Larkinella insperata: one gene and its partner. The main gene of each other region encodes a partner of the protein of the gene in region 2 in a complex. Links are inferred from orthologs where the notes say so. Each region holds a gene or a part of one and is shown on either strand. Other genes may lie near its edges. The genes, in order: secA and secY.

Evidence for each region.
Region 1: the proteins of secY (region 2) and secA are in contact, whole or in part, in a crystal structure (PDB 3DIN), measured with the Thermotoga maritima proteins. The link is inferred for Larkinella insperata from one-to-one orthologs. Residues at the interface, in WP_004081795.1 of Thermotoga maritima: Glu108, Gly109, Glu110, Glu111, Ala236, Glu237, Arg238, Arg239, Ile240, Thr241, Ile242, Gln243, Tyr244, Ala245, Arg246, Arg247, Val248, Thr249, Gly250, Arg251, Arg252, Val253, Tyr254, Gly256, Ala257, Ser258, Thr259, Tyr260, Leu261, Pro262; in WP_004082002.1 of Thermotoga maritima: Glu261, Ala262, Arg263, Lys300, Ala301, Arg302, Thr303, Ile304, Ile305, Leu323, Tyr324, Asp325, Pro326, Val329, Ser330, Tyr333, Ile336, Lys340, Phe345, Val349, Glu363, Phe364, Tyr374, Ser375, Gly376, Gly377, Glu393, Ile395, Thr482, Ser483.

The regions. Positions count from the first base shown.
Region 1 is NZ_CP110973.1:2,450,302-2,466,894, reverse strand. The notes cover bases 6,032-9,939. They hold secA (preprotein translocase subunit SecA), read left to right. Parts: upstream 6,032-6,364; coding sequence 6,365-9,739; downstream 9,740-9,939. Other genes in these bases: OQ371_RS10060 (endonuclease/exonuclease/phosphatase family protein), read right to left, coding at 6,032-6,073. Also shown: OQ371_RS10080 (ABC transporter permease), read right to left, coding at 1-1,918; OQ371_RS10075 (PadR family transcriptional regulator), read right to left, coding at 1,915-2,253; OQ371_RS10070 (T9SS type A sorting domain-containing protein), read right to left, coding at 2,462-3,478; OQ371_RS10065 (Gfo/Idh/MocA family protein), read right to left, coding at 3,580-4,905; more of OQ371_RS10060, read right to left, coding at 5,030-6,031; OQ371_RS10050 (3-oxoacyl-ACP synthase III family protein), read left to right, coding at 10,111-11,055; OQ371_RS10045 (M1 family metallopeptidase), read right to left, coding at 11,107-13,080; OQ371_RS10040 (hypothetical protein), read right to left, coding at 13,144-13,374; OQ371_RS10035 (hypothetical protein), read right to left, coding at 13,349-15,025; OQ371_RS10030 (FAD-binding and (Fe-S)-binding domain-containing protein), read right to left, coding at 15,022-16,593. UniProt on the Escherichia coli protein: Required for protein export, interacts with the SecYEG preprotein conducting channel.
Region 2 is NZ_CP110973.1:2,144,869-2,160,486, reverse strand. The notes cover bases 1-2,933. They hold secY (preprotein translocase subunit SecY), read right to left. Parts: upstream 2,158-2,933; coding sequence 844-2,157; downstream 1-843. Other genes in these bases: rpsE (30S ribosomal protein S5), read right to left, coding at 2,897-2,933; rpmD (50S ribosomal protein L30), read right to left, coding at 2,693-2,872; rplO (50S ribosomal protein L15), read right to left, coding at 2,242-2,688; map (type I methionyl aminopeptidase), read right to left, coding at 22-834; infA (translation initiation factor IF-1), read right to left, coding at 1-18. In the rest of the region: more of rpsE, read right to left, coding at 2,934-3,412; rplR (50S ribosomal protein L18), read right to left, coding at 3,421-3,777; rplF (50S ribosomal protein L6), read right to left, coding at 3,816-4,373; rpsH (30S ribosomal protein S8), read right to left, coding at 4,383-4,781; rpsN (30S ribosomal protein S14), read right to left, coding at 4,868-5,137; rplE (50S ribosomal protein L5), read right to left, coding at 5,158-5,712; rplX (50S ribosomal protein L24), read right to left, coding at 5,750-6,088; rplN (50S ribosomal protein L14), read right to left, coding at 6,091-6,459; rpsQ (30S ribosomal protein S17), read right to left, coding at 6,462-6,725; rpmC (50S ribosomal protein L29), read right to left, coding at 6,743-6,937; rplP (50S ribosomal protein L16), read right to left, coding at 7,003-7,431; rpsC (30S ribosomal protein S3), read right to left, coding at 7,482-8,309; rplV (50S ribosomal protein L22), read right to left, coding at 8,322-8,711; rpsS (30S ribosomal protein S19), read right to left, coding at 8,772-9,050; rplB (50S ribosomal protein L2), read right to left, coding at 9,058-9,882; and more genes. UniProt on the Escherichia coli protein: The central subunit of the protein translocation channel SecYEG. Consists of two halves formed by TMs 1-5 and 6-10.

The DNA of each region.
Region 1 (16,593 bases), 300 kb from region 2 along the record:
TCCGGAAATTTCGTCCCCGCACCAATTTCATGCCGAACGTAGAGATATAACTGGCATCCACCTTCCACTCCTGCATGTTCACCGAATATTTCTGGTCGGTTTCCCGCTCCGGGTACCACCTATCATTCCAGCGCCGGGACGTTACGGGCAGAAAACCGCTGACGGTTCCGGTTTTTATAGCAGCCTTGCTGAGCATTTCCTTGCGGAAAGTAACAACTTGTGACTCCGTAGCCTGGTCGGTTTTTACAATCACAACCTGCTCTTTGTTGAACCCAATCTTCTTGGTTTGAATGTAGTGAAGCTGCTGCTTAATGAGCAACGTCCCGACAATGAGTAGCGTGGACAGCATGAATTGCAAAACCACCAGATGACTCCGTAAATTTTGGCGTTGGGGCAGTCCCCACAGCTTTCCTTTCAGCACTTTAATCGGCTGGAACGACGATAAATACAAAGCCGGGTACCCCCCAGCCAGAACCCCAACCAGGCCCGCGCCCATCAATAAACAACAAATGGAGGTTCCGTTCACTAGCTGCGAAAAGGACAATGTTTTGGCGGCCAGCGTATTGAAGGTCGGCAAAAGTAGATAGACCATTCCCAACCCTGCCAGTAAAGCCAGGAAGGTGATCAGCACGGATTCGGCCAGAAATTGACCCATCAGCTCGGTTCGGTTGGAACCCATCACTTTGCGCACACCGACTTCCCGCGCCCGTTTGCCCGATTGGGCCGTTGTCAGGTTGATAAAATTAAAGACCGCAATCAGCAGAATAAACAGCGCAATCAGCCCGAACAGATAGACGGATTCCATGCTGTTGTTGGGCGCCAGTTCGCCCTGCCGGTCAGAATGTAAGTGAATATCCCGAAGTGGTAGCAGTGTATAATTAAAATTATTGCCCGCTTTTCGGGTGTCGGCCAGCGTGGTTTGAAAAAATTGCCGCAACGCCGGGTCAACATACGTCTGAAGAATCCGCTCAAATTTGGCTTCAACAACCCGAGGATTGGTACCCGGTTTCAGCAGCAGGTAGGTGTTGAAAATATGATTTCCCCACTTGTTTGCTTTGGCGTCTTTGGTTGCGTGCAAAGGCAGGATGAAGTCAGCCCGAAAGTGCGACTGAACCGGAATGTCTTCAATGACCGCCGTTACGCGTCGAACATCGTTATGATCAAACGTCAAAACCCGGTTTACGGCATCTGGCGAGCCAAAGTACCGGATGGCCGTGCTTCGGGTAAGAACAACAGATTGCGGTTCGGTCAGTGCTTTTTCTGCATTCCCCGTCAGTACGGGCAGCGTAAAGACATCAAAAACGGTGGAATCAGCGTACAAAACGTTCTGCTCCCGCAAAATGACCGAACCGCTTTTTACCAGATGACTGCCGTATTTTCCCAGCCGGGTCGCTTCCTCCACTTCGGGAAAGTCCCGTTTCAGGGTTTGTCCCATCGGCGTTGGTGCAACTGCGCCCTTCGATTCTTTCCCGGCGTAGGTAATGGTGCTGTTGATGCGGTAAATGCGATCGGCACTGGTATGAAACCGGTCGTATTTGAACTCGTCCAAAACGTACAGAAGGTTCAATAAACTGACCGCCAGACCGAGCGCCAGACCGAAAATGGTGATCGCGGAGTATCCTTTACGTTGGCTCAGGTGTCGCCAGGCAATTTTGAAATGATTCCGAATCATATCAGCAGCATAAAACGAACGTTGACGGTTAGAATCGACCTTTTGACGTCGGCGTACCAACGGCGGTAGCGCCGAAAAGACACTCAGTACATAGCGCATCTTTGCGTGCCGGGGCCCCTTCCGCCGGTACCAGTACCCGTACAATTCTTCCAGATCGCCCTGAACTTCCTCCAGCGTTTCGGCCGGATGCAGCCAGCTCAGCAGTCGTTCGGCCCAGCGGGGCGGTTTTGTGTGGGGAGCGCTCATAGACCACTGACTTTTAAAGCGTGGGGCGGTACCAAGTGCCAGAGCTGATTCCGAAGTTGCTGGATATCCTGCAAAGCTTGGCTGCCCAAAGCCGTTACCTGGAACAGCCGCTTGCGTCGTCCACCCCGCTCGGCGGTGGCCCCGCCCAGTTCCGAACTTACAAAGCCTTTTTCCTCCAGCCGAATCAACGTGTTGTGAACGGTTCCAAACGTAACCAGCCGACCCGTATGTTCTTCAAGGGCCTGACTGACGGTAACACCGTACGCTTCGCCGTCCAGAATGGCAACCATTAACAGAACCACCTCTTCAAATTCTCCCAAATAGGTACGACGCATGAATTCAGGATTAGTTTCTATTTTATCGTACAAATCTTTTGCCAGCGTTAAAAACGACGTTTATACCGCAGAATTGGCGATATGCCTTCAGGGGGCTGTCCAATTACGGACAAACTACGTCCTCTAACGGACACGCGGAGACTGGATAAAAAAGACCGGAAACCTCGCAGTTTCCGGCCTTTTATGGGGTATGAATGGTACGGATAGATTATTTCGCAATCATGACTTTGACGGTTTTCTGCCCCTCTTCGCCTTTCAGCGCACAGAAATACATTCCGGCGGCCATATCCTGTAAAGTTACTTTGAGGTAATATTTTCCAATATTATGATGTTTACGCGCGACGATTGTCTGAACGGTTCGGCCCTGTTCGTCCACCAGATCGATGCCAGCGTTGCCAGCCGCTAGTAATTGATACCGGACCACTAATTCAACGGTAGCCGGATTCGGCGTTACGACCAACGATTCCGCCCCCAACAGATCAAGATCATTGGCGTTAGTCATACCAATAGTCTGGGCGTCCGTGGGCGACTTGGACGCTCCCACTGCTGTAGGGTCAACCAGAACCGTTTTCTTGAAATCAATCTTCTTCTGAAGGTCGTTTTTGCAATAAAGTTGCTCGGCCCGCACAAAGGCTTTGACGGGTGACTGGATGGAAATTTCATTGCTGATATTACCGCCGAATTTGCTCAAAATCTCTTTCTGAACCTTTTCTCCGGTATCAACAATTCGTACGGTTCCCTCCTTGGCGGTTGATGGAAACGAAAATAAAGGCACGGGTTGACCCGCCGTGACAGCCCCGATGTCAGTTGCCTGCGGAGCCATCCCCACCTGATGAACGACAATCCCTTCGAGCGACGCCAGGGGCGACATGGCTTTTGAGGTAAACAAATCATTATCAAAAACGAAATCTTGCCAGGAGCCGTTGATGTTCGTGATTTCCAGCTTCGAATCCTGACCTGATCCCGTTTCCGGCGCCGTGAAACCGTCGGGGGTTACAATGCTGAACTGCCCCGTTACCAACCGGTGCGTACTGGATATGGAAGGCACGTACCAGGCGGTAATGCGCTGATTGGCTTTATCGTATGTAAGACGAAAGTCAACGGACTGATCCTTTCCATTCTTTTGGGCGCATTGGGCCAGTGCTGCGGTGGCCCCCAACAATCCTGAACCCAGAACCAACGAAATCTGTCGCAGAGCCGCGGTCAGACGCGTAGTGATTTTCATAAGCTGTCTTCCGTAAATAGTAGTATCGTACAAGCGTACTACTTTAGAAGAATTTCGTTTCTGAAAGTCACTTCGGGCGGCCAAAATGTCGCACCAGCACCTTACACCTTTGGCACGTTCCAGTTGCCGTGGTAACGGGCCTTGGCCAGTTCAGCGGCTTTTTCGTTGCCAACAATCTGATTCTTTTCAGCATCCCAAACCAGTTTCTGCCCCGTCCGGTAGGCGATGTTCCCCAGATGCGCGTGCAGGGCCACAGCCTGGCCTACCTCCGCCGGGCAGTTGGGCTTTTGCCGGGTCCGGACGCAGGTGACGAAGTTAAGCGTATGGCTGTCGAGGTCCCGGCCGTTGCCGAATTTCGGCGGCTGGGCCGGGATCAGGTAATTGCCCGCGTCCACTTCCGGAAACAATTCCCATTTGGAGCGATCAATCACCACTGTTCCCTGGTTACCGATAAAAGCCACACCGTGTTCGCGGTCAAAAGGCCCGCGGCCTGTGCCGAGCGATTGTTCCCAGAGGAGCGTGAAATTACCGTAGTCATATACCACCTGTAGCGTATCGGGCGTTTCGCTGGCGTGATCCGGAAAGCCGTATTTGCCGCCCAAGGCGACGACGGTTTTGGGAGCTGTAACGTTCATTCCGGCCAGCGCCATGTCGATCATGTGGGCCCCCCAGTCGGTCATTAGCCCACCGGCATAATCCCAGAAATACCGGAAGCTGCCGTGAAACCGGTTGGGGTTGAAAGGCCGTTTGGGGGCCGGTCCCAGCCACATGTCGTAATCGACACCCGCCGGGACGGCTGCGTCCGGCTTAACCGGGAATGTTTTGCCGTAGGGCATAAACGCCCAGGTTTTGACTGAGCGAATGCGGCCAATTTTTCCGGAACGCACAAAGTCCAGGGCTGCGTTCCAGTGCGGACCGCTGCGCTGCCACTGCCCCACCTGCACGATGCGGTTGTATTTTCGGGCGGCTTCCACCATCAGGTTGCACTCCTCAATGGAATTGGCCATCGGTTTTTCCACGTACACATCCTTCCCGGCCTGACAGGCGTAGACGGTTTGCAGGCAATGCCAGTGGTCGGGTGTGCCGATGATCACGGCATCAATGTCTTTGTTTTCCAGCAACTTCCGAAAATCACTGTATAAAACCGGCTTCTTGCCAGACATTTTCTCCAGCTCGGCGGCCCGTTTGTTCAGCACATTGCTGTCAACATCGCATAAAGCCAGGCAGCGAACACCCGGGTGTTTGAGCATGGAGTTCAGGTCGGACCAGCCCATGCTGTTGCAGCCGATCAGGCCCACCCGGATCTCGTCGCCCGGAGCGGTTTGGGGGTGTGAAGCCAACACATCGGCCGGGAGGGCCGTTGCCAAGCCAACGCCGGTGGCTAACTGGGAAGATTGCCGGAGAAATTTTCTGCGGGAAGTTGTCATGAGGGTTCAGGAATGATCAGGATGAATTTGAATCGGCAGAATCCAACATAATCCCGCCAAAATTTCATACCAACTTACAACCCTTCCGCCAGCTTTTCAACCTCAAGCAATTTTACGTTCAGGTTTACAAACTAATTTCCACCGAAACCGGCATGTGATCGGAAGCATGGGGGTACTTATCCCAGATCTTCCGACCATCGGGCATTTCGGTGTAAATCCGGGCACTGGTTACCCAGGGTTGTGGACGGTTTCGGGAATACAACACGTGGTCGATCCACTCTTTATGCCAGGTGTTGTTGAAAATCGGGTCACGAAAAGAAGTCGTATAAATTTTTTCGAACCGCAGATTCAGCCGATCGGCGGGCGTCAGGCAGTAATCAAACAGGGCGTTGCCCAGACACAGGGCGGGATACCAGACCGTCCCCATCAACCGTTCGATGCCGCTGCCCAAAATTCGTTTCTCACTAGCATCCAGGCCGGGGCCGTCGTTGATGTCGCCACAGACAATCAGCGGAATGTTTCGGGTGTCCTCGTTCAGCAGGTATTTGTTCAGGAAGTTCAGCCGAATCTGCGTAGCCTGCGCCAGCAGCTTTCGGCGGTTGGCGTCGGCCACCTCCCACCATTTGCTCCATTCGTAGGCGTCGAAAATGCCCTTGCTCTTCAGGTGCAGTCCCAGAAACCGGACAGAATGGCCACCCGCCGTCCGAAGCTCCACGTACAAGGGAGAGCGCTCAAAGCGGTAGCGTTCGATTACACCGTCGTCTTCGGTATCGATGTCAAACGGCTGAAACTCGGGAAATTGGTCTTTGTTGGCGGTATCGAAAAACTTCAGTGGATTTGCCGCATCGAACTTACCCCGGTCGGTCCGGATGGCACAGCCAACGAGTTGGGAGGACCCTTTGGTGGGTTGTACTTTCGTGATCCAGGTGCCGGTTATGTCCGTATCAAAAAACAGTTGCAGTTCCTTATCGGTGTTTGGCCCTTCGACAACAATCACCACATCCGGGTCTATTTCCGCAATAACGCCCGACAGCTGGGTCCGACGGGTCCGCACGGTGGTGTCCGGCGCATGCTGCGGAACGGCATCATCCGGCCGAAAGGTACCGCTGCTGTCAAACAGGTCATTCATCCACTCCATATTCCAGAGCAATACATTCAGCTTTTCCATGCCGTTATAGTTGAAATACCGTTGTGTGCGTAAAACGGACGTTAATCGGACAACTTACCACGCATAAATACTTATTTTAAGGTTTCTTCGGATGATTTTATCATTAAGTTTCTTTAATCATTTAGTGAATGGACAAGGCCAGGAATGACGATTTATTCCTTTGTAAGACCGTTTATCCAAAATCTCAGGGTGGTACGCAATGAAACTGATTCAGAAATTGTTACTATTCTATGGCGTAAACCCCTAATTTTGCAGAACTTTATTGAAACTTTCGTTTAATAGATACTTAGAATGATTAACCTCATAACAAAGGGCATTACCAAACTCTTCGGTACTAAGTCGGATCGGGACATTCGCGAACTGCTCCCGTACGTCGACAAAGTAAACGCTGAGTTTCAAAAATTACAGTCTCTTTCCAACGATCAGCTTCGAAACGCAACGGTTGAACTCAAGCAGGTTATTGCGCAACGGTTGCAGCCGATCGATACCCAGCTCGCCGATCTTCAAAAGCAGGTAGCCGATCAGCCTGATCTGGACGTGGATGCCAAACAACGCATCTTCAACCAGATCGATAAACTGGAAGCCGACCGGAACAAGGAACTGGAAGTGGTTTTGCTCGATATTCTGCCGCAGGCGTTTGCCGTTGTGAAAGAAACGGCTAAACGGTTTAAGGAAAACGAGCAGCTGGAGGTAACCGCTACTGAATTCGACCGTGAATTTGCCGCCCGCAAAAAACACATTACCATCACCGGCGATAAAGCCTACTGGGCCAATAGCTGGGATGCCGCCGGAACCCAGATCAAGTGGGACATGGTCCACTACGATGTGCAGATCATCGGGGGTACGGTATTGCACCAGGGTAAAATTTCGGAGATGGCAACCGGGGAAGGTAAAACGCTGGTTGCTACGTTCCCGGCTTACCTGAACGCCCTGGCCGGTCGCGGAGTTCATATCGTAACCGTCAACGACTACCTGGCGAAACGCGACTCCGAGTGGATGGCCCCGCTGTTCGAGTTCCACGGCTTGCGCGTCGATTGCATCGATAAACACCAACCCAACTCCTTCTCCCGCAAACAGGCGTATCTGGCCGATATTACTTACGGTACCAACAACGAATTTGGTTTCGACTACCTGCGCGATAACATGTCGCGGGGGGTCGACGAACTGGTTCAGCGCAAGCACCATTACGCCATGGTCGATGAGGTCGACTCCGTGTTGATCGATGACGCCCGGACGCCGTTGATCATTTCCGGTCCCGTGCCGCGCGGTGACGAACAGGAGTTTGCCGAACTGAAGCCCCGCATTGCCCGCGTCGCCGAAGTTCAGCGCAAACTGGTTCAGGACCTGCTGAACGAGGCCAAAAAGAAAATTGCCGCCGGCGACGAAAAAGAAGGCGGTCTGGCCTTATTCCGCGCCCACCGGGGTCTGCCGAAATACAAGCCGTTGATCAAATACCTGAGTGAAACGGGGATCAAGGCCGTTCTCCAGAAAACGGAATCGGTCTACCTGGCCGAAAACCAGAAGTTGATGCCTGAAGCCGATGCCCCGTTGTACTTCACGATCGACGAGCGGCACAACAGCATCGACCTTACCGAAAAGGGAATTGATTACATCACCGGTTCCGGCGAAGATCCCAACTTCTTTATCCTGCCCGATCTGTCGATTGACATGAACGCGATTGACAAAAGCACGGAGCTGGAGGAAAAAGAGAAAATCTTACACAAAGAAGCGCTCATCCGCGATTATTCGGTAAAAACCCAGCGGATCAATACCGTTAACCAGTTGCTGAAAGCCTACTGTCTGTTTGAACTCAACGTTGATTACGTCATTATGGATGGCAAGGTCAAAATTGTTGATGAGCAGACGGGCCGGATCATGGAAGGCCGCCGGTGGTCCGACGGATTGCACCAGGCCGTGGAAGCCAAAGAAGGCGTGAAAGTAGAAGATGCCACGCAGACTTACGCAACGGTTACGCTGCAGAACTACTTCCGCATGTATCATAAACTGGCCGGGATGACCGGTACCGCCGAAACCGAAGCGTCGGAGTTCTGGACGATCTACAAACTGGACGTGGTGGTGATTCCGACGAACCGGGGTATTGTCCGGAAAGATGAGGAAGATAAAGTCTACCGTTCGGTGCGGGAAAAATACAATGCCGTGGTTGACGAGATCGTCAGCCTCGTTGAGAAAGGACGTCCGGTGCTGGTGGGTACCACTTCCGTTGAAAACTCCGAATTGTTAAGCCGGATGCTGTCGCTGCGGAAAATTGCGCACCAGGTATTGAATGCCAAGCAACACCAGCGGGAGGCCGAAATTGTGGCCGAAGCCGGTAAGCCCGGAACGGTAACGATTGCAACGAACATGGCCGGTCGGGGAACGGACATCAAGCTGACGCCGGAATCGAAGGCAGCGGGCGGTCTGGCCATCGTTGGTACGGAGCGGCACGAATCCCGGCGCGTTGACCGCCAGTTGCGCGGTCGGGCCGGTCGTCAGGGTGATCCCGGTACGACGCAGTTCTTCGTCTCGCTGGAAGACAGCCTGATGCGGCTTTTCGGTTCCGACCGGATTGCCAAAGTCATGGACCGGATGGGTCTGGAAGAAGGTGAAGTAATTCAGCATTCAATGATTACGAAGTCCATCGAACGGGCGCAGAAGAAAGTCGAAGAAAACAACTTCGGAATTCGGAAACGCCTGCTGGAATACGACGACGTGATGAACTATCAGCGGGAGGCCATTTACAAACGCCGTCGGAACGCGCTGTTCGGCGATCGGCTGGCCCTCGACATCGCCAATACGATGTACGACGTCTGCGAGGACCTGGCAAACAACAACGAAGGCAACTACGACGAATTTGCACTCCAAACGCTGACGGCCCTCGGGTTTGAGACCGCCATCAGCCGCGAAGAGTTCAGCCGCCTGAAGAGCAAGGAACTGGCGCAGAAGCTGTACGAAGAAGCTGATCGGCACTACCACGATAAAAATACTGCCATTCGCGAGAAGTCCGGACCGGTTCTGCAATCCATTCTGGAAGAGCGGGGAGCTACCATTCAGGACATCGTAGTTCCGTTCTCCGACGGGCTGCGCGAGCTGACCGTGGTTGCCAACCTTCGCAAAACCGTTGAAACGGAAGGCCGCGAACTGATTACGGAAATGGAAAAAGCCGTTTCGCTGTCGGTGATCGACCAGGAATGGAAGGAACACCTGCGCGAAATGGACGACCTGAAACAATCGGTGCAGAACGCTGTTTTTGAACAGAAAGACCCGTTGCTGGTTTATAAATTTGAATCGGTGGAGTTGTTCAAACGGTTTTTGAGCAAGGTCAATTTCGATACAATTAGTTTCCTGACCAAAACCGACATTCCGGGCCAGGAAGCCGAGGAAGTGGAGCAGGAGGTTCGGCAGGCTCCGCCCCAGCGCCATCCGGAACCGCAGCCGGAGCTGCACACCAACAAAGAAGATCACGAAGAGCCCGTCGCCGGTGGACCGCAGGAGTATGCCCGCAAGATGGCAACTGCCGAAAAGCAGGCGCCGATGCGGTCGGTGAAAGTGGCTAACCGGAACGAAAAAGTGAGCGTTCAGTACATGGACGGCACCATCAAACGGGACGTTAAATACAAGGTAGTCGAAAACGACGTCCAGAGTGGCCGGGCGGTTTTAATTGACTAACCGGTTTTGATCACAGGGCAAAGAGGTAAGGGCAAAGCGTAAGGTATTCTGAACGCCTTGCTTTTATCTCTCTGCCTTTTTCTATGAATCTCACTAATGAAAGAAAATAAGCCCGCAGATGCCTTGATCATGCGATCCTCCAATCTTTATTCTTTCTTTGCGGGACATTTATAATCAGACTACCGACTAAACGCATCGACGGGCAGACGGAATCAGTTTTTTAACCTTGTCGTAATTTGCATTAACAACTAATTCATAAAGAAAGGAAGATGTTATGGTATTGTTCTAATTTTTAATACTACGCTTTCCCGGAAATACTTAATTTTCGGCGTGGAATCACGTAAGCGGATTCCTTTCTTTCATTCCGTATGATGTATATTCATGCAGTTAGCCATTACCTTCCTAGCGAAGTAGTTGGCAACGAACACTTTACCAAGCTCAACGGTTTATCGAGCGAGTGGATTATCGAACGAACCGGTATCCACGAACGTCGCAAAGCAGCACCGGACGAAAATACAAACACTATGGCGCTGGAAGCCGTCCGGCGTCTGTTCGAGCAAACGACGATTGTTCCTTCTCAGATCGACCTTATCGTAGGTGCTACCTACACTCCATACGACACCATTGTCACCCTGGCCCACGTTGTCCAGCACAATCTGGGTGTAGCCGATATCCCGGTGGTTTCGATCTCAACCGCCTGTTCATCGCTGATCAACGCCGTCGAAGTGGTAGAAGGCTATTTTGCCATGAACAAAGCTTCCCTGGCGGTGGTGGTTGTTTCGGAGCATAATACGGCTTACAACAACGAATCAGACACGGTGTCGGGGCATTTGTGGGGCGACGGAGCAGCCGCTCTGCTGATCTCCAAAGAGCGCATCAGCGAGGACGACATGACGATCCAGACCATCATTACGGGCGGGGCCGCGACCAGCGGAAAAGCCACCACCGGCGTCATGCTGAAACCGTTGGAAAAAGGCGTTATCATGCCCCACGGCCGCGACGTGTTTATTCACGCCTGTCAGTACATGCCCAAAGTAAGCGTCCAGGTGCTGGAGAAACACAACCTGACGATTGACGATGTGGCTTACCTGATTCCGCACCAGGCTAACCTGCGCATCAGCCTGAACGTGATCAATACGCTGAAACTGCCCGAATCCAAGCTGCTTTCCAACATTCAGAAACTCGGGAACACGGGTTGCGCGGGCTGCGCCATTGCCTTGTCCGAAAACCGCTCCATTTTCAAGAAAGGCGAAAAAATCGTCCTAACGGTGTTTGGTGGTGGGTATTCGTTTGGTGCAATGCTCGTTGAAGTATAGATAGTGTGATCCAAAAAAGAAGCGGGTAAGTTAGTCTTACCCGCTTCTTTTTTAGTTGGCCGTCGAATTCGAAGACGCGCTGTTATTTTTCCAGGTGTTGTTGCGCGGATTAATATCCGGCAGTTTTTCATCCGGGTCAATGGTTACCGACCGGATTGGCGCGGTGGTTGGCTGTTTGAAACTCCAGGTGCCGCCCCGCTGCCAGATTTCGACAGGCAGGCTGACCCGCGTCTTTTTACCGCCTACTTCTTCTACCTCGACCGTAACCGGCATCGCCCACTTCTCCAGGTTCTCAATGGTGATTACTGAACCTTTCTGCGGGTCCTGATCCACATACCGCACGTCTTTTACGGCCTGATCCAGCTTCCAGGTTTCGTAGAAATACCCCCGCCAGAACCAGCCCAAATCTTCCCCGGCGGCATCCTCAATCGTCCGAAAGAAATCATACGGCGTCGGATGCTTGAAAGCCCAACGTTGTACGTACGTTTTAAACGCATAATCGAAGCGCTTCGGGCCCAGTACCACGTCCCGCAGCAGTTTTAGGCCCATGCCCGGTTTGTAATACCCCATAATGCCCAGATGCAGCGGTTGCAGCACGTCCGGGATCGTCATGATCGGTTCGTCGATGTTGAACAGCGCCGGGGCCAGGTCGTGCATCGTTCCTTTCGGGCGGTTGTATTCGCCGTTGTTGAAGTTTTCCGTTGAGAGAATGTTGATGAACGTGTTGAAACCTTCGTCCATCCAGGCGTATTTACGTTCGTTATTCCCGACGATCATCGGAAACCAGTTGTGACCAAATTCGTGGTCAGTAACGCCCCAGAGCGATTCTTTTTTGTCGCGACGGTCACAAAATACAATACCGGGGTACTCCATCCCGCCCACAACACCAGCGACGTTCGTGGCCACCGGATAAGTATACTCGGCCAGGTAACCGGAATAAAACTCAATACAGCCTTTCACGTATTCCGTCGAACGGTTCCAGGAATCGTCCGTAGCGCTTTCAACCGGGTAAGCCGACATTGCCAGCGCTTTTTTTCCGCTCGGCAGATTAATCCGGGCCGCATCCCACACAAAGGCTTTGGAGGTTGCCCAGGCTACATCACGGGCGTTCTGGCAACGAAATCGCCAGGTCAATCGGCCCGACTGTTTCGGACGGCTCTGCGGGCTGTTGACTTCATCTTTGGTGCGCAGCAACACCGTCTTATCGCTGTTACGGGCCTGCGCCAGCCGCCGTTGCTGCTCGGCGGTCAAAACCTCCTGCGGGTTTAGCAGTTCGCCGGAGCCGACAACAATGTGGTTCCAGGGAACATCGATGGTGTATTCAAAATCACCGTATTCCAGGTAAAACTCGCCCGCTCCCAGGTAAGGCAGTACGTTCCAGCCCTCAACATCGTCGTACACGCACATCCGCGGATACCACTGCGCCATTTCATAGATCAGCCCGTTGCGCGTCTGCGACGTACCCATGCGGTCGGAGCCGTAGCCCGGAATTTTAAATGAATATTCCACTTTCAGCTTGATAACCCCGCCCTCCGCTTTCAACGGTTCGGCCAGCCGCACCTGCATCCGCGTGTCGGTAATCAGGTAATCAACGGCCTTGCCTTTGCCCTGGTCAACCGTGACCGACTGAATTTCGAACCCGCCGGAAAAGCCCGAATTTCCGTAACGCCCCCCACGCACCGGCGTGGTTTTGGCCGCCCGGGACGTGTCGGAAAAAGCGTTCTGATCCAGTTGCAGCCACAAAAACGACAAGGCTTCGGGGCTGTTGTTTTTATACGTAATCTCAACGTCTCCGGTCAAGACGTTCTTTTCTTCGTCCAGACGGGCGTTGATTTTGTAATCGGCCCGGTTTTGCCAGTAACGGGGACCGGGAGCGCCACTGCTTGCCCGGTAGTCGTTACCCGGCTGCATATTAAACAGTGGATGGAAAAGTTCGTGCGGGTCGTAGCTGGATGTGCTTTTGGACTGCGCCCGAACTTCCACCAACGACAAAAGGACACTAATAAAAAAAAGGAGTTTATTCATGAAGGTGCTTATTGATACTCTTTAACTATAACGTTTTAAACGGCGTATTCGACTTGTTGTATCCTACATTTTAAACCAGTCGCGCAGGCTGCCGGGCCGTTGCCCGAGGCAACTGTAGGCAACGGCCAACAAAATATTAACGCTTATTCCGCTGCCAATCGTTGCCATTCTCCCCCAGCGGCTTGCTGTAAGAAAAAATACCACGCCGGTTGTTAGCCAGGTAACAACCATGAACACCACCAGTATTGCTTTCAGGACTTTTACCATTTTACCGGCCCGAGAGCGACGTGACATCTGCCTGCTTCGACAATAATTCCGGCCGAATCAGCAGGTAGCTTCCCGGTTCGGGCGCCTTCAACTGCAAAAAACCGTCGGTTACGCCTTCCGAAAGAAAAGCTTTAAAACCGCGGTCGCTGGCAAAATACCGTTGCATGTCTCCGGTCATTAGAATGAAGTTGACGTTTTGCTCTTTCAGAAAACGTCCAAAATCGGTATTGGGTTGGTAATCTTCCACCCGGATCCAGCGGGGCGGCTGTTCCCGATTGTACAAAAACACCCGGTACCATTCCCGTTCCAGCGACGAAACCGTACCGTTAATCGAAAGGGAGCGGATGAACCGGATGTTGTCGGCCGTGGGCGTTGGTTGCGTTTCCCGTTGCATCTGCGTAGTCTGGTAGATCACCCAAACCAGCATGAGGCTGGTCAAACCGCCCACCCAGACCGGCGACGGCTCTCTCCGTAATTTGATCCGGCTCAGTAGAAAAGCTACGATAGTAATTAGCCCGACGGCGTGGAAGTACAAATAATGCGATCGCGGAAAAACCAATACGACGGACCCCAGCGAGGGCAGGAGTAAAATCAAAAAGGCCAGCTCTTTGCTGGTGAATCGAGGGCGTTTTTGGGCCAGTTGCCGGAATGTTCCCCGCAAATCAATCAGACCGAAAACGGTTCCAACCAACAAAGCCGCCAGTATCCATTTCCGGTAGGGCGAATTGAGGTGCATTAAAGGCGTTTCGAAAAATAAACTGCCCAAAACCCGGAATTCCGCTTTGATGGTGTTGACGATGTTTGTCCAGAAGTGACGGATCACCAGATCGGGATGAACCCGGAAAGCCTCCCCCATCGACTTGACATCGGGACCAAAAACTTCCGTGATCAGTTTAAACTGGTCAATAATCGGAATATCAGTCGGGCGATTGTGCCAGGTGTTGTAATTGATGCTAAAATGCTGCACGAAGGCGTCAAAGCTCCGGTTGCTGCCCTGACTCCTGTCCGCCAGCGGATAGCCAAACAGAAGAAACAGCACGATAACCAGCGCACCAACGCCCAAAACACCCGAGAGCGCACGCAATGAAAAATCGCCACTGCGAAACCGGGGGACAAAAAATGTACCAACGGCCAGCCCGAGCGCGATTAGCATGGTTACGTAAAACTCCGGCCGGACGTAGGCACACACCAACGCCGTCAACGCCGTCACCAGCAATACGTTTCGGGCCGACCAATCCCGCGCCTGAATAATGCACAAGCCCGTTAGAATCAGACAGAGCGTGAACGCCGAAATGCGAGGGTCCAGTTGTACGTTCAGAGCGGAAAACTGGAAACAGAGCGCACAGAACAAACTAACGATAAACCCGGATTTTCGCAGGTAGAGGAACAAGAACAACAGTACCCCCGTCAGGATGACCAGCAGCCGCCAGTTGAGATAAAACAGGTCAAGGGGATCGTTCGCGACAACCTGCAACAGCTTCAGCCAGGCTGCGTAGAACGAACCCCACTGCGCCAGATACGGGTCCGGTGGAAATGTGTAGGTCAGGCCGGAAGCGAGGTACGTCATCTCGTCCCCGAAGGTTACATCATACCGTAGCGGCAGGTTGTGCGTCAGCGCCAATCCCGAACCGATCATCAGCAAAATACCCGCCAGCGGCCTGATCTGTCCGTTTCTCATTCGTTGGTTACTAACGCTTCGTAAAGGATTTCTGCCGGATGTTGAGCCTTGCGCCCGGTGCCGTCTTTGATCTGGTGTCGGCAACTGGTTCCGGCTGCGGCAATAATGACGTCATCGGCCTGCTGCCGGACCGTGGGGAACAACACCAGCTCCCCGATTTTCATCGAAACATCATAGTGCTCGGCTTCGTAGCCAAACGACCCAGCCATGCCGCAGCACCCCGACGGAATGAGCTGAACCGTGTAGTTTTCGGGCAGCGACAGCATTTTCTTCGACGGTACCAGCGACGAGACGGCTTTCTGCTGGCAGTGACCGTGCAGCTTGATCAACCGCTTTTCGGTCGTGAAGGCGCTTTTGGGAATGGCGCCCTTGTCGATCTCCCGGGCCATGAACTCTTCAAACGTCAGAGCGCTTTCGGCAATCCGACGGGCATCCGCCAGCAGCGACTCATCAACCAGGTCGGGGTATTCGTCCCGGAATGTCAGAATGGCCGACGGTTCGATCCCCACCAGCGGGGTTTCCGTCGTGATAAAGTCTTTCAGCATCCGGACGTTTTTTTCCGCCAACCGTTTGGCCTGCCGCAGCAAGCCCTTCGACAAAGCCGCCCGACCACTTTCGCCGTGTTCCGGCATAATAACCTCATAACCGAGTTTCCTCAGCAACAGAACGGCTTTTTTACCCACTTCTACGTCGTTATAGTTGGTAAACTCATCGCAGAAAAGGTAAACTTTGGTGGGATGGGCCTTCCCGTCTGGAACCGCCACTTTCTGCTCAAGGTTCTTCACCCATTTCCGTAACGTGGTCGAATGGAGCAGCGGCATGGTTCGGTCGGGGTGAAAACCGATGACGCGGTTGGCCACCCGCCGAAGCGATTCAGTTCCTAAGACAGCATTGTAAGCCCACGGAACCCACGATGCCACCCCGGACAAGCTGGCAAAGTTGGCCACCAGCCGACTGCGGACGGGCACTCCGTTGGCGTCCTGGTAGTGCTGCAGAAATTCCATTTTGAGCTTGGCCACGTCGACGTTCGACGGACATTCGGCTTTGCAACCTTTACAGGCCAGGCAGAGGTCATAAACCTCCTTGATTTCCTTATTATCGAAGCGGTTTTCCTTCGGCGAGAGCGTCAGCATTTCCCGCAGAATGTTGGCCCGCCCCCGCGTTGTTTCTTTTTCGTTACGGGTCGCCATGTAGCTGGGACACATGGTTCCGCCCGACAGCTGGGTCTTGCGGCAATCACCGGAGCCGTTGCACTGCTCGGCGTGTTGCAGGATGGTCTGATCATGAAACCGGAAAAACGTTTTGAACTCGGGCGTTTGCTGCCCGGCCTGGTAACGCAGAAACGTGTCCATCGGCGGGGTTTCAACGATTTTCCCGGGGTTAAAGATACCGTACGGGTCCCAGGTCTGCTTGATGTCGCGCATCAGTTCGTAGTTCTTCGGCCCCACCATCAGCGGGATAAACTCACCCCGCAGCCGGCCGTCGCCGTGCTCCCCGGACAGGGAACCGTCGTATTTTTTAACCAGCCTGGCAATCTCTTCCGCAATGACCCGGTATTGCTGGTGGCC
Region 2 (15,618 bases):
GGATGTCTGTTTTGCCATTCGTTACATTATGGTCGCTTCAGCGGCTTCAACCATTAAACTGGTGTTTGCCGTTACTTCTTCAATATATTGGAATGTGGTCAATATTTCCGGCTTTCCTTTTCGAATGGCTACCGAATGTTCAAAATGAGCAGACGGCTTACGGTCAGCAGTTCGAATGGTCCAGCCGTCTCTTTCCTGAACGATGTTTTTCTTTCCTAAGTTCACCATCGGCTCAATCGCCAGCACCATCCCCTCTTTAAGCTTAATTCCTTGACCTCGTTTACCGTAGTTGGGAACTTCGGGGCTTTCGTGCAGGCTTTTTCCAAGACCATGACCGACTAACTCTCGAACAACAGAATAACCAAACTTCTCTACGTAACTTTGTACGGCAAATCCAATATCACCAATCCGGTTTCCTTCCACAGCTTTCTCAATGCCGTAGTACAAAGATTGCTTCGTACGGACGAGCAAATCGCGGACTTCTGGACTAATTTCACCAATAGGATACGTGTAAGCGCTGTCACTATGGTATCCGTTAAGTTTCACTCCGCAATCAATCGAAATGATGTCCCCTTCCTTTAGTTCGTACTTGCTCGGAAATCCGTGCACAACGGTTTCATTCACGGAGATACACAGGGACGCCGGAAAATTGTTAAACCCTTTGAAGGAAGGAATACCGCCGTTATCACGAATATACTCTTCAGCCACGCGATCCAATTCCTTCGTCGTTACACCCGGACGAATCCGCTTAGCAACTTCAGCATGAGCTTTACCAAGAACCTGGCCGCTGATTCTCATCAACTCTATTTCGGCGTCTGATTTCAGGTAAATCATTTTCTTACCTTAGGCGGTTACACTTTCTGTGCGGCCCGTTACACGTCCTGACTTCATCAAGCCTTCGTAACGGCGCATCAAAAGATAACTTTCTATTTGCTGCAACGTATCCAGCACAACACCGACCATAATTAGCAGGGAGGTCCCTCCAAAGAACTGCGAGAAATTTCGCGTCATTCCCATCAGAGCAGCAATAGCAGGTAATATAGCTACTGTTGCCAACATCAATGCCCCTGGAAGGGTAATCCGGTCCAGTACCTGTCCAATGTATTCAGAGGTCATAAAACCAGGTTTAACACCCGGGATAAAACCTCCGCTCCGTTTCATATCATCCGCGATCTGATTCGGGTTGACTGAAATTGCCGTGTAAAAAAAGGTAAAGACAATGATCAATACGGCAAACAGCACATTGTACTGCCAAGACGTATAATCGGAGAAAACCGTCTGTACCGATCCCGCCAAATCACTTTTCTCAGCGAAGAAAGAGGCAACCAATGATGGTACGAACATCAAAGCCTGAGCAAAAATGATGGGCATCACACCGGCAGCGTTCAATTTCAGTGGTAAATATTGACGTTGACCACCCACTACTTTATTGCCAACTACTTGTTTTGCATATTGAATGGGTATCCGACGAACAGCCTGGGTCAGTACAACAGCGCCCATTACAACAAAGAAAAGAGCAACAATCTCTAGGACGAAGAGGAGTGCACCACCCGATCCACGGGATAAAGCTTCTCCGTAAACCGCGCCTGGAAAGCGAGACACAATGCCAATCATAATCAGCATGGAAATCCCGTTACCGATTCCCTTATCCGTAATCCGCTCACCTAACCACATACAGAAAATGGTGCCACCGGTCAGGATAAACACAGACACGATCCGAAACGTTGTTGGATTGATCATCACAGCTTCGTTCGGAATGGTCGTAGTCAAGTAAGTAATGGCCTGCGCAGCTGTAACGAAAATCGTTAACACCCGGGTGATTTGATTCAACCGTTTGCGACCCGACTCACCTTCCTTCTGCATTTTTTGGAAGTAAGGTAATGCTAGCGTTAGGAGCTGTATGGCAATCGATGCCGAGATATATGGCATAATTCCCAGCGCAAAGATTGATGCTTTACTAAAAGCTCCTCCCACAAAAATATCTACCAAACCTAACAACCCTTGCGGAGTCAGATTTAGTCTATCCGGATCAACACCGGGTAGTACGATCTGAGAGCCCAAGCGAAAAACCGTCACAAACAACAAGGTGTTGAGAATGCGGGTACGCAGTTCCTCAATCGAAAAAATATTCTGAAGGGTTGTGATTAATCGTTTCATTAGTGTATCAAGCTGCTCGTCCGAAAAAAGTCAACAAATTTACGAAAAAATATTGGCTAAATCTACTACGAACGAGCGAGCTGATTAGAGCTTAATTGCTTTACCGCCTGCTTTCTCAATAACCTCAATCGCTTTCTGCGAAAAGCTATGTGCTTTTACTTCGATTGCAGAAGACAATTCGCCCCGGCTCAAAATTTTTATTTTGTCGTTTTTACCGACTAAACCGTTTTGTAGCAACACATCAACATCGATCGAAGTAACACCAGCTTTTTCGATCAGTTGCTGAAGTGTATCCAGGTTAATTGGCTTATACTCAACCCGGTTAATATTTTTAAAGCCAAATTTCGGCACCCGGCGTTGCAAGGGCATTTGACCACCTTCGAAGTTTTTCTTCGCGCTGTAACCAGAACGCGATTGGGCGCCTTTATGGCCACGGGTGGACGTGCCACCCATGCCAGAACCCGTACCTCGACCTACTCGCTTGCGCTCCCGGACGGATCCTTGCGCAGGTTTAAGCGTATTCAGATTCATGAGATTAAATTTCTTCTACTTTAATTAAATGTTGTACTTTACGGATGATTCCACCGACTGCGTCATTGTATTCCAATGAAACGCTACGGTTGATTTTTCCCAGACCCAGCGACTGAATCGCTAGCTTCTGTGTTTTCGGCCGCTTAATGATGCTGCGAACCTGTGTGATTTTAATCCGTGCCATTTCTATTGCAGTTATAAAGGACGCTTATCCGTTGAAAACCTTACTCAGCTTCACTCCACGCTGAAATGCCACCTGATGCGGAGCCCGCATTTTCAGCAGCGCATCGATAGTCGCTTTAACTACGTTGTGCGGATTGGAAGAACCTTTTGATTTGGCCAATACATCGCGGATACCTGCGCTCTCCAGAACGGCACGCATAGCTCCACCAGCAATAACGCCTGTACCGGCTGAAGCAGGTTTCAGCAGGACAAAACCACCGCTGAATTTTCCTTCCATTTCGTGAGGAACTGTATGTTTCAGCAAAGGAACCTGTACCAGGTTCTTTTTCGCATCCTCAATTCCTTTAGCAATAGCATCCGTTACTTCGTTTGCTTTGCCCAGGCCGTAGCCAACCACACCGTTGCTGTCACCGACGACAACAATAGCGGCAAAGCTAAAACGCCGACCACCTTTCACCACCTTTGCAACGCGATTGATAGCTACCACGCGTTCCTTCAGGTCTGATTCGTTAACTTTAGCAGGTCTTGTGCTGGTTACCATTGTTTTGCTTAAAATTGAAGGCCGCCTTCTCTAGCACCGTCGGCCAAAGCTTTCACCTTACCATGATACAAATAACCGTTCCGATCAAAAACTACCTTGGTAATGCCGTTGGTAGTTGCTTTCTCCGCCAACGCTTGTCCGACTTGTTTTGCCGTGTCAACGTTGACGCCTTTTTTATCTTTGCCGTTAATATCAATTGAAGATGCACTCACCAGCGTGTGGCCTTTCTCATCATCAATGATTTGAGCATAAATCCGGGAGTTTGACCGGAACACTGATAATCTCGGCTGATCTGCCGTTCCGGATACTTTATTCCGAATATGTCTTTTAATGCGCAGTCTCCTGCTTTCTTTTGTGACAGCCATTTTCGCCTGTGCTTATTATATGGTTCACCTATTACTGCTTATTTCTTAGAAGCAGATTTACCAGCTTTACGACGGATTGCTTCGCCCACAAACCGGATACCTTTACCTTTGTACGGCTCCACTTTACGCAGGGACCGAATCTTGGCGGCTACATCACCGATCAGTTGCTTGTCAATCCCTTCCAGAATCACTTTCGGGTTTTGCCCTTTCTCCGTAACAGCCGTTACATTCAGCTCATTCGGAATCGCAACGTAAATATCGTGCGAATAACCTAAAGTCAACTGAAGGATATTGTTTGAGGCAACAGCTTTGTAACCGACCCCTACAATTTCAAGTTCAATCCGGTAACCCGTGCTAACGCCTGTTACCATGTTGTTTACCAGAGCGCGATACAATCCGTGTAGGGATTTAAAACGCTTCTGATCATTGGGACGAACCACTTTCAGTTCGCCGTCAGCGATTTCCAGTTTGATGTCCGGGTTGATGCTCTGCGACAGTGTTCCCTTCGGGCCTTTCACCGTAACTGTGTTACCGTTCTCGACCGAAACTGATACTTTCTCGGGCAGTGCAATGATTTTATTACCTACGCGTGACATAGTTTCTGATTAATATACGTAACACAATACCTCACCACCTACGTTCAGCGTCCGGGCTTCCTTGTCCGTCATAACTCCTTTTGAAGTAGAGACGATGGCGACACCTAGGCCGTTGAAGATGCGCGGAATGTCCGTAGCTCCTTTGTACTGACGCAGACCTGGACGGCTTACCCGCTGCAAGTCAACAATTGCTGGCTGTTTCGTTACAGGATTATACTTCAGCGCAATCTTGATACTTCCTTGGGGGCCTGTCTCATCGAACCGGTAGTTCTGGATGAAGCCTTTATCAAAGAGTACCTTAGTGATCTCCTTCTTTATATTGGAAGCAGGAATTTCGACGACCCGGTGCTTGGCGCGGATCGCATTTCTGATGCGAGTCAGATAATCTGCTATGGGATCAGTATTCATTTCCTCCTGATTAGTAACTGCAAGCCTTTTCAAACGGGCCTGCAAAATTAGGGAATTGTTTTGATAATCGCTAGATAGCGTAAAACTTACCAGCTTGACTTTGTTACACCCGGGATCTTACCAGCCGAGGCCATTTCGCGGAAGGTTACGCGGGAGATACCAAACTTCCGCATATACCCACGTGGGCGGCCTGTCAACTTACACCGATTGTGCAGGCGCACCGGAGAAGCGTTTTTCGGCAGTTTATCTAATCCGGCGTAATCACCAGCTGCTTTCAGTGCAGCACGCTTTGTAGCGTACTTTGCAACTAAGGCAATCCGCTTACGCTCTCTTGCTTTGATGGATTCTTTTGCCATGTTTTTAGTCGCGTTATGCGTTATTTTTTACCTCCGGCGAAGGGCATGCCCAACGCTTTCAATAATGCAAAGCTTTCTTCATCCGTGTTCGCCGTTGTAACGAACGTAATGTCCATTCCTGAAATCCGATTCACTTTGTCGATCGTAATTTCCGGAAAAATGATCTGCTCCTGAACACCGAACGTGTAGTTACCACGACCATCGAAGCCCTTGTCGCTGATTCCTTTGAAGTCACGAACGCGCGGTAGAGCAACAGCGGTCAGACGATCCAGGAACTCATACATCTTTTCTCCGCGCAGGGTAACTTTCGCCCCGATCGGCATTCCTTCACGCAGTTTGAAGTTAGAGACGGCTTTTTTCGCAATCGTCGGTACAGCCTTCTGACCTGTAATCATAGTCAGTTCATCTACACCTACATCTACTAATTTCTTATCTGCAACGGCGGCCCCAATCCCCTTGTTAACAACAATTTTGGACAGTTTCGGCACCTGCATGATGCTTTTGTACTGAAACTTTTCCTTCAGTTGGGACACGATTTCGTTCGTATATTTCTCTTTCAGTCTCGGAGTTGCCACTTTCGTACCTTGTTATACGTTCCTGATTCCTAATAAATTAGATAAAATTACCCGATTTCTTCGAGAATCGTTGCAACTTACCTTTATCGTTCAGTTTGCGGCCAGTCCGGGAAGGTTCGTTAGTCGTTGGATCAATGATCATCAGATTGCTGATGTGAATTGTTCCTTCACGCTTTTCCAAACTCCCCTGGGGGTTGGCTGCCGATGGTTTTACGTGTTTGGTGATCATATTCACTCCTTCAACCACGGCGCGTTGTTTATCGACCAAAACGCGCAATATCGTACCGGTTTGACCCTTCGAGTTACCGGAAATAACTTTGACAGTATCTCCTTTTTTGATGTGTAACTTCGCAGGTTTATCTGCTACATTCTTCATAGTTACAATACTTCTGGAGCTAAGGAAACGATTTTCATAAACTGCTTCTCGCGCAATTCACGGGCTACGGGCCCAAAAATGCGGGTGCCCCGGGGCTCGTCATTGTTGTTCAGCAGCACAGCCGCGTTATCTTCAAACCGGATGTACGACCCGTCTTTCCGGCGTACCTCCTTCTTAGTCCGAACGACTACCGCTTTGGAAACTGTCCCTTTCTTCATGTTACTTGAAGAAAGTGCCTGTTTTACCGTCACTACAATTTTATCTCCAACTGTAGCGAAACGCTTGCCGGTTCCACCCAGTACCCGGATGCAAAGTACTTCTTTGGCACCGCTGTTATCGGCTACGCCCAAACGTGATTCTTGCTGGATCATGATTACTTCGCCTTTTCAATGATTTCGACTAACCGCCAACATTTGTTCTTGCTCAACGGACGGGTCTCCATAATGCGAACGGTATCTCCGATTCCGCACTCATTTTTCTCGTCGTGGGCCATGAACTTCTTCGTACGGTGCATAAATTTCCCATAAATTGGGTGCTGCACTTTCCGATCGACCGCAACTGTAATGGATTTTTCCATTTTGTTGCTGACCACTTTACCAATTCTTTCTTTTCTTAGATTTCTTCCTTGCTGCTCCATGAGTCAATACCGTTAAATTAGCTGGCTTTTTGTTTACTAGTCAGCTCGGTCAGTAATTGAGCAATCAGTTTTCGCGTTGTGCGAATTCGCAACGGGTTTTCGATTGGCGAAATAGCGTGCGCAAACTTTAACTTTTGCAAGCGATCTTTTTCAGCCGCTACCTGCTCATTCAATTGTTCAACCGTCAGCGACTTAATCTCGTTCTTTTTCATGACTGAATTTTGTTGGTAGTTGCCCGTTTTGGGATTCATTCCTTAACTGGCAACCTTTTCCCGAGTTAGCCTTCTGTTTCTTGATAATCCCGACGAACAACGAATCTTGTTTTGATCGGCAGCTTTTGTGCTGCTAACCGCAGGGCCTCATTTGCCACATCCAGCGGTACGCCGGTTGCTTCAAACAAAATCGTACCGGGCTTAATGGTAGCTACCCAATATTCGGGAGCACCTTTCCCTTTACCCATCCGTACTTCGGCAGGCTTTTTCGTAATTACTTTATCGGGGAAGATCCGAATCCATACTTGGCCTTCTCGTTTCATAGCGCGGGTTACGGAAATACGAGCCGCTTCAATTTGACGGGCTGTAATCCAACCGGGTTCCAGCGACTTGATGGCAAACGATCCGAAAGCGATTTGGTGACCACGTCCGGCGACGCCTTTAACCCGGCCTTTCTGCTGCTTACGAAACTTGGTTCTTTTTGGTTGTAACATCTTTAGTCGTATCTAAAGGACGCTGCTATAGCTGACGCCCGATGTTCTTACTATCTCTTGCGTCCGCCCTGGCCTTGACCACCACGCTGACCACCCCGGTTCTGATCGTTCCGGCCCCGGCGACGGTCGTTGCGCTCGCCATCACCACCGCGATCCCCACGACGATCTCCGCGATCGCCACGGCGTTCGCTCCGCTCGCCACCGCGCTCCGATTGAGCAGCCGTGATTTGAGCAGCTGGTGACAAATCCCGCTTACCGTACAGCTCACCTTTAAAAACCCAAACTTTGATTCCGATTTTGCCGTAAATCGTTTGAGCTTCTGAAATGGCGTAGTCGATATCCGCACGCAGCGTGTGCAGCGGTACGCGACCTTCTTTGTATTCTTCTGTACGAGCCATTTCAGCACCGCCCAGACGACCCGATACGCGAACTTTGATTCCTTGAGCGCCAACCCGGATGGCCGAGCTAATCGCCTGCTTCATGGCCCGACGGTATGAAATACGAGCCTGAAGTTGTTGAGCAATCGTCTCACCAATCAGTTTCGCATCAATTTCCGGACGTTTGATCTCGAAAATATTAATTTGAACGTCTTTACCGGTGATTTTCTTTAACTCTTCCTTAATCTTATCGACTTCACCACCACCTTTACCGATCACAATACCCGGACGGGCCGTGTGAATAGTCAGCGTAATGCGTTTCAGGGTCCGCTCGATAACAACCCGGGCTATCGATCCTTTCGGAATACGAGCCTGGATATATTTTCTGATTCGTTCGTCTTCAACCAGCTTATCCGGAAACTCTTTGCCGCCATACCAGCTAGAATCCCATCCCTTAACGATGCCAAGCCGAAAACCAACGGGGTTTACTTTTTGTCCCATTTTATTGTCTTGTTATTCTGCGTTTTCTGTTGAAACTTCTGGTGCAACGGTAAGGCCGGTTGCGGCACTTTCAACGATGATCGTTACGTGATTAGAACGTTTACGAATCCGGTGGCCACGTCCTTGAGGAGCAGGACGCAGACGCTTCAGCATCCGGCCACCATCTACAAAGATCGTTTTTACGTATAGATCGGCATCTTCAGCACGTTCGTTCTCGTTTTTTTGCTGCCAGTTAGCAACCGCCGATAGCAGCAGCTTTTCCAGCAATGCAGCACCAGCCTGAGGTTGATAACGCAGAATTCCCAACGCTTTGCTCACCTTCTGCCCCCGAATCATATCGGCAACCAGCCGCATTTTACGAGGAGACGAAGGCACATTTTTTAGCTTTGCTACTGCTTCCATTTTTTTGGTTTCAGGTTTAACGCCTTCAGTAAACTTTCAAGCGGTAAACGTTAAACAATTCTATCGTTTGCCTTTGTCTTTCTTCGCAACGTGGCCCCGGAAGTTACGGGTTGGTGAAAACTCGCCTAACTTATGACCGACCATGTTCTCGGTAACATATACCGGAATGAACTTATTGCCATTGTGGACGGCGAACGTATGGCCAACGAAATCCGGAGAAATCATTGAACGGCGTGACCAAGTTTTGATAACGGACTTACGACCCGAATCATTCATGGTTTCCACCTTTTTTTCCAGACGAAAATCTATGTAGGGACCCTTTTTAAGTGAGCGTGCCATCTACCTCTTATTTTTTCCGTTTACTAATGATCAAACGATCTGAATATTTGTTTACCGGGCGAGTCTTCTTGCCTTTTGCATACAGACCCGTACGTGAACGTGGGTGACCACCAGACGCCCGTCCTTCACCACCACCCATTGGGTGATCGACCGGGTTCATGGCAACACCACGAACGCGCGGACGGCGGCCCAGCCAGCGAGTACGACCCGCTTTACCGATGCTGACGTTCATGTGGTCCGGGTTGGACACAGAACCGACCGTTGCAATGCAAGTTCCCAGTACCATCCGTTGTTCCCCCGAAGGCATCCGCAAGATCGCGTATTTATCTTCCCGGGCAACCAACTGTGCGTATGTACCCGCACTCCGAACCATCGCTCCACCTTTGCCAGGCTTTAGCTCAACGTTGTGAACGATAGTACCAATCGGCATGGACGACAGTGGCAGGGCATTTCCTACTTCGGGAGCGACTGATGCGCCCGCAATCACTTGTTGTCCAACGGTAATGCCCTGTGGAGCAAGAATATAGCGTTTCTCGCCATCAGCATAGAAAAGCAGCGCAATACGAGCGGAACGGTTCGGATCGTACTCGATCGTTTTAACCGTTGCCGGAATATCCATCTTATCGCGTTTGAAGTCGATAATCCGGTATTGTTTTTTGTGACCGCCACCGATGTAGCGCATCGACCGGTGTCCCTGGTTGTTACGACCACCGGTTCTTTTTATCGTTACCAGCAGGCTCCGTTCCGGTTTGTCGGTAGTGATCTCGGCAAAGTCCGGGGCCACCCGAAAACGCTGACTCGGGGTTGTTGGTTTCAGTTTCTTAACTCCCATGATTCCTAACTACTTCGTTTAGTCGTTCGTGGTTGGGTTACCCCTTATGCTTCGGCGTAAATATCGATGATCTCTCCTTCGGCAACCGTAACGATTGCTTTTTTCCAGGTTGATGTACGGCCAGAAGTGATTGCGCCTTTTTTCGTGCTTTTTGATTTTTTATGACCAATGCACCGCATCGTGTTTACTTCCGTTACCGTAACACCGTACAGTTTTTCGACGGCCTTTTTGATTTCGATTTTGTTGGCATTCATCGATACCTCAAATCCGTATTGGCCTTTCTTGTTCTGGGCCGTCACCTTCTCGGTAATGATCGGTCTTTTCAGTACGTTTTCCATAGTCAATTACTGGAGAAGAGATTCTAGTTTCGACAAGGCACCTTCCGCAATCAGCAGACGATCAGCGTGCATCAGATCATAGGTGTTGACGTTATCAGCCGTCGTTACTTTCGCTTTCTGCAGGTTACGGCTTGACAGAACTACGTTTGCGTCTACCTCTGGCAGAATCAACAACGTTTTAGTATTCAATGCCTGAAAACCATTCAGAAACTCGATGTATGATTTCGTACGGGCTGCTTCCAGCGTAAAGTTATCCAGGATTGAAACACTGTTTCCTTTCGCTTTAGCGGCCAACGCCGACTTACGAGCAAGTTGCTTAACTTTCTTGTTCAGTTTGAACGAGTAGTCGCGGGGACGAGGACCGAAGATGGTTCCACCGCCAACAAATACCGGCGATTTGATAGAACCGGCGCGCGCACCACCCGTACCTTTCTGTTTCTTAATCTTACGGGTTGAGTGAGCATTCTCACCCCGTTCTTTTGCCTTGTGCGTTCCCTGACGTTGGTTTGCCAGGTATTGTTTCACGTCTAAGTAGATCGCGTGCTCGTTCGGCTCAATTCCGAAGATATCATCAGACAAATTCACTTTTTTGCCTGTATCCTCTCCTTTCGAGTTATAAACTGCTACCTCCATGATTACTTATCTAAAATGAGGAACGAATTTTTTGCGCCCGGTACCGAGCCGCTCACTACGATCAAATTCTGCTCGGGCAGAACTTTCAGAACGCGCAGGTTCTGTACTTTAACCCGGTTGCCGCCGTAACGACCCGCCATCCGCAAGCCTTTGAAAACCCGCGATGGGAACGAACAGGCACCGATTGAACCCGGGTGACGCTGGCGATTGTGCTGACCGTGGGTTTGTCCACCGACACCGCCAAAACCGTGGCGCTTCACAACACCTTGGAAGCCGCGACCTTTCACCGTTCCAACAACGTCTACGAAGTCGCCTTCAACAAAAACATCCGCAACCTCCAGGGTTTGACCTAGGTCCAGGTTTTTCTCGAATGTTTTAAACTCAACTAATTTGCGTTTCGGCGTCGTACCAGCTTTTTTGAAGTGACCAAGCAAAGGCTTAGTGGTACGTTTTTCTTTCTTTTCACCGTAACCCAACTGGACGGCTTGGTAACCGTCCGACTCCTGCGTTTTTACCTGAGTAACAACACAGGGACCAGCTTCAATGACTGTACATGCCAGAGCCTGCCCGTCAGCATTGTACAGACTGGTCATCCCAATCTTCTTTCCAATTAAACCAGACATAAATAAGTGGTTGTAAAGCAGGAATTTATAAGTATAAACCCAAAAAACGGAGTGCAAAAGTACGAATTACTACCCTCTATTCCAAACCGTATTTTATTTATTATCAACTATTTCGGTCAAAAACAAAAAAGGCCAGGTGTGTTACACCTGACCTTCTGCTCGGTTGATCCAAGTTTCATGGATTACCGGACTAAAATAGTCAGATGCGGTTTCCGAAGAGGACCTTCATCCGATTTATGTCGTTGCCTTTACTTCGCGATTCGGATTGCAAATATAGACTATTTCTTTTCTTTCTAAAAATTTTTTGCGAAAAAGTTAGAAAGATTTTTAGCCTTAAACTTTGATCTCAACATCTACCCCACTCGGCAGTTCCAGCTTCATCAGTGCATCGACCGTTTTAGCGCTCGTCGAGTAGATGTCTACCAAACGCTTATAGGTGCAAAGCTGAAATTGTTCCCGAGATTTTTTGTTCACGTGCGGAGAACGCAGAACCGTAAACTTTTCTTTCTCCGTAGGCAGAGGAATCGGACCGCTTACGATAGCGCCCGTTGATTTAACGGCTTTGACAATTTTTTCAGCCGATTTGTCGACCAGCATGTGGTCGAACGACTTCAGTTTAATCCGAATTTTTTGATTCATGACAATTTGTGGTTCTGATAAAAGTAACCGGTTTATGGCCGGCGGCCCGATGCTGAAAGAACCATTTACTCCAGCAATCCGGCTTTTATAAAAAACAGAGAGCAGGTATCGCTAACCGCTCTCTGTCTTGTCTAAATTTAAGCTTTAACCGTTCCTTTTGCTTTGGCTACGATGCCTTCTGCCAAGTTAGTCGGCACTTGTTCGTAGTGTGAGAACGTCAGGTTAGCCGTTGCACGACCGGATGACATTGTCCGCAGATCCGTTACGTAACCAAACAGCTCCGACAGCGGAACATCTGCTTTGATAACCTGTGAGCCAGCCCGGCTATCCATCCCTTTCATGATACCACGCCGACGGTTCAGGTCACCCGTGATCGGACCGGTGTATTCTTCCGGTGTTAGAACTTCCACCGCCATAATCGGTTCAAGCAGTTTCGGACCGGCCTGTTTGGCAGCTTCACGGAAGCCCAGACGAGCCGCCAATTCGAATGATAGCGAATCGGAGTCAACGTCGTGGAAGGAACCGTGGAACAACCGTACTTTCATAGAGTCGACCGGATAACCCGCCAACGGACCTGTTGACATGGCTTCGCGGAAGCCTTTCTCTACCGACGGGATGAATTCACGCGGAATAACCCCACCAACAATTCCGTTGATGAACTCCAGGCCGGTTTTACCTTCTTCGCCCGGCATGATTTCGAATACGATGTCGGCAAACTTACCACGACCACCCGTTTGCTTTTTGTAAAGCTCGCGGTGTTCGAAGTTTTTCGTCAGCGTTTCTTTGTAAGCCACCTGCGGAGCACCCTGGTTTACTTCTACTTTGAACTCCCGACGCATCCGGTCGATGATAATTTCAAGGTGAAGCTCACCCATACCCCGGATAATCGTCTGACCGGTTTCTTCATCCGTTTCTACTTTCAGAGTCGGATCTTCTTCGATCAGTTTACCAATGGCTTTCGAGAAGTTATCCTGATCAGCCGTTTTCTTCGGTTCGATGGCGTAACCAATAACCGGATCCGGGAAGATCATGGATTCCAGGATAATCGGGTTTTTCTCATCGCAAAGGGTATCGCCCGTCTTGATGTCTTTAAACCCAACGACTGCACCAATATCACCCGCCCGCAGTTTATCAATCTGATTCTGCTTGTTGGCGTGCATCTGGAAAATCCGAGAAATCCGTTCCTTGTTGCCTGAACGGGTGTTCAGAACGTAAGAACCTGACTCCAATGCACCTGAGTAAACGCGTACGAAGCACAGACGGCCAACGTAGGGGTCGGTCGCAATTTTAAAGCCCAATGCCGTGAACGGGTCGCTTTCCGTCGGGTGACGAACGACTTCCTGATCCGTGTTCGGGTTAGTTCCTTTGATTTCCGGTTTGTCGAGCGGAGAAGGCAGCAGCGACATCACGTAATCGAGCATCGTCTGCACCCCTTTATTTTTGAACGAAGAACCGCACAACATCGGAACGATTTTCATCTCGATGGTAGCCTGGCGCAGAGCCGTCAGGATTTCATCTTCCGTGATCGAGTTTTCGTCTTCGAAGTATTTCTCCATCAACGATTCGTCGTATTCCGCAACGGCTTCGAGCAGTTTACCACGCCATTCGCGGGCTTCTTCGAGCATATCATCCGGGATGGGCACTTCCTGGAAGGTCATTCCTTTGTCGTGCTCGTTCCACTGGATACCGCGGAAGTTAACCAGGTCAACCACACCTTTGAAGTTATCTTCGGCACCGATCGGCAATTGCAGCGGTACGGCATTGCTACCGAGCATTTCTTTTACCTGATTGACAACGTTCAGGAAGTCGGCACCGGCCCGGTCCATTTTATTCACGAAACCCAGACGGGCCACGTTGTAATTGTTGGCCAATCGCCAGTTGGTTTCTGACTGCGGCTCAACACCATCTACTGCACTAAACAAGAACACCAGACCATCCAGTACGCGCAGCGACCGGTTTACCTCTACCGTAAAGTCTACGTGACCCGGGGTATCGATAATATTGACATGATAGTTCTGGTCACGGTATTTCCAGTTGACGGTTGTAGCAGCCGACGTAATGGTGATACCGCGTTCCTGTTCCTGCTCCATCCAGTCCATGGTAGCAGCCCCTTCGTGTACTTCGCCGATTTTGTGGCTCACCCCGGCGTAATAAAGAATCCGCTCGGTCGTAGTCGTTTTACCGGCGTCGATGTGGGCAGCGATACCAATGTTTCGCAGGTATCGAAGATCAGTTGCCATAATTAATGAAGTATAATTTCAGAAGTTAATATACAAATTCGGGTACGCAAGAATCGTCTGGGTCTATTCAAAAAGACACTTTTCGCGAATCAGACCGCAAAGATAGATAATTTATGATGTAAAAACAAAACTATTGTCAACTGATATTATGGAAGTTACCCGAGTCTGCCATTATTATTTTGTTGGCGGAGTCTTACCGCCGATAAAACTGGGAACACATTGCGCTAGAACCGTACTAGCGGTGGCATCTCAGGATAATCAGACGCCATCCGGCACAGGGAGAACAGTATCCGTTTCCGCGTAGTTTTGCAGACCAGCCTGCAGGCGTTTTCGAACAGCAATCCGCAGTCGTTCGGGTCCGATTACAACCATCCCATCGCCAAAACCGAGAATTTCCTTCTCCAATTCAAAGTTGTGCTGCACACAAAGCTGAATAAGAATCCCTTCGGGCGTTCGTTCCAACACTTTCTGGGAACGATGAAGCGGTTTTGTAGCCACATAAGGCGCGTGTGGATATTTCACCAGCAATTTTACCGCAACGGGCCGTATATTCTTGCTGACCGTCACCCCAACAACATCCTGGTAGTACTCCTCCGGGTTAATGGCCAGGTTGGGACGGTAATCTATCTCCGGCGCGGGGCTTAACGCCAGTATGCGGTCCAGGGCCAGATGCATGATGAACTGGTTGTTTTTGCCGTCGCAGACACCGGCCGCAAACCAACGGTTTTTAAATTCCTTCAGCCACCAGACGTGAAAGGTAAAAAATTGCGGAAACCGGGCGGAAAACGACTGGTATTGAATTTGAAACACTTTTTTCTGGATAACGGCCTGATAAAGCTCATCCAGAAAATGAAGCCCTTTTAGTTCTTCGTTCTTCTCGAAATCAATGACCGGTGCCGACTTCCGGCCGGTGGAGTACACATGATCCTCCAGTTTCTGCACCACTTCGTTGAGCTTGGCGAAGTGCGAAAATCCCTTGAATTGCTTCAGGACCTCAACGGCTTCGTTCATCCGGATCAGATCGCCGTCCGACAACGGCAGGTTGGTGATGCTGTACGACGGGTCCTCGTAGGTGTAGTATTTTTTGTTGATGACAATGATGGGCGCAAAATAACCCAGTTTGTCGCTTCGCATCATTTGCAGATCGGCCTGAACGGTGCGCCGGCTGATGCCTTTGTCCATGCCCTCGTACTCGTAGAGAGCCTCCGATACTTTTTCAATCAGGTCGTCGAGCGTCCAACGGCGCTGCCGGTTCCGGAGGCA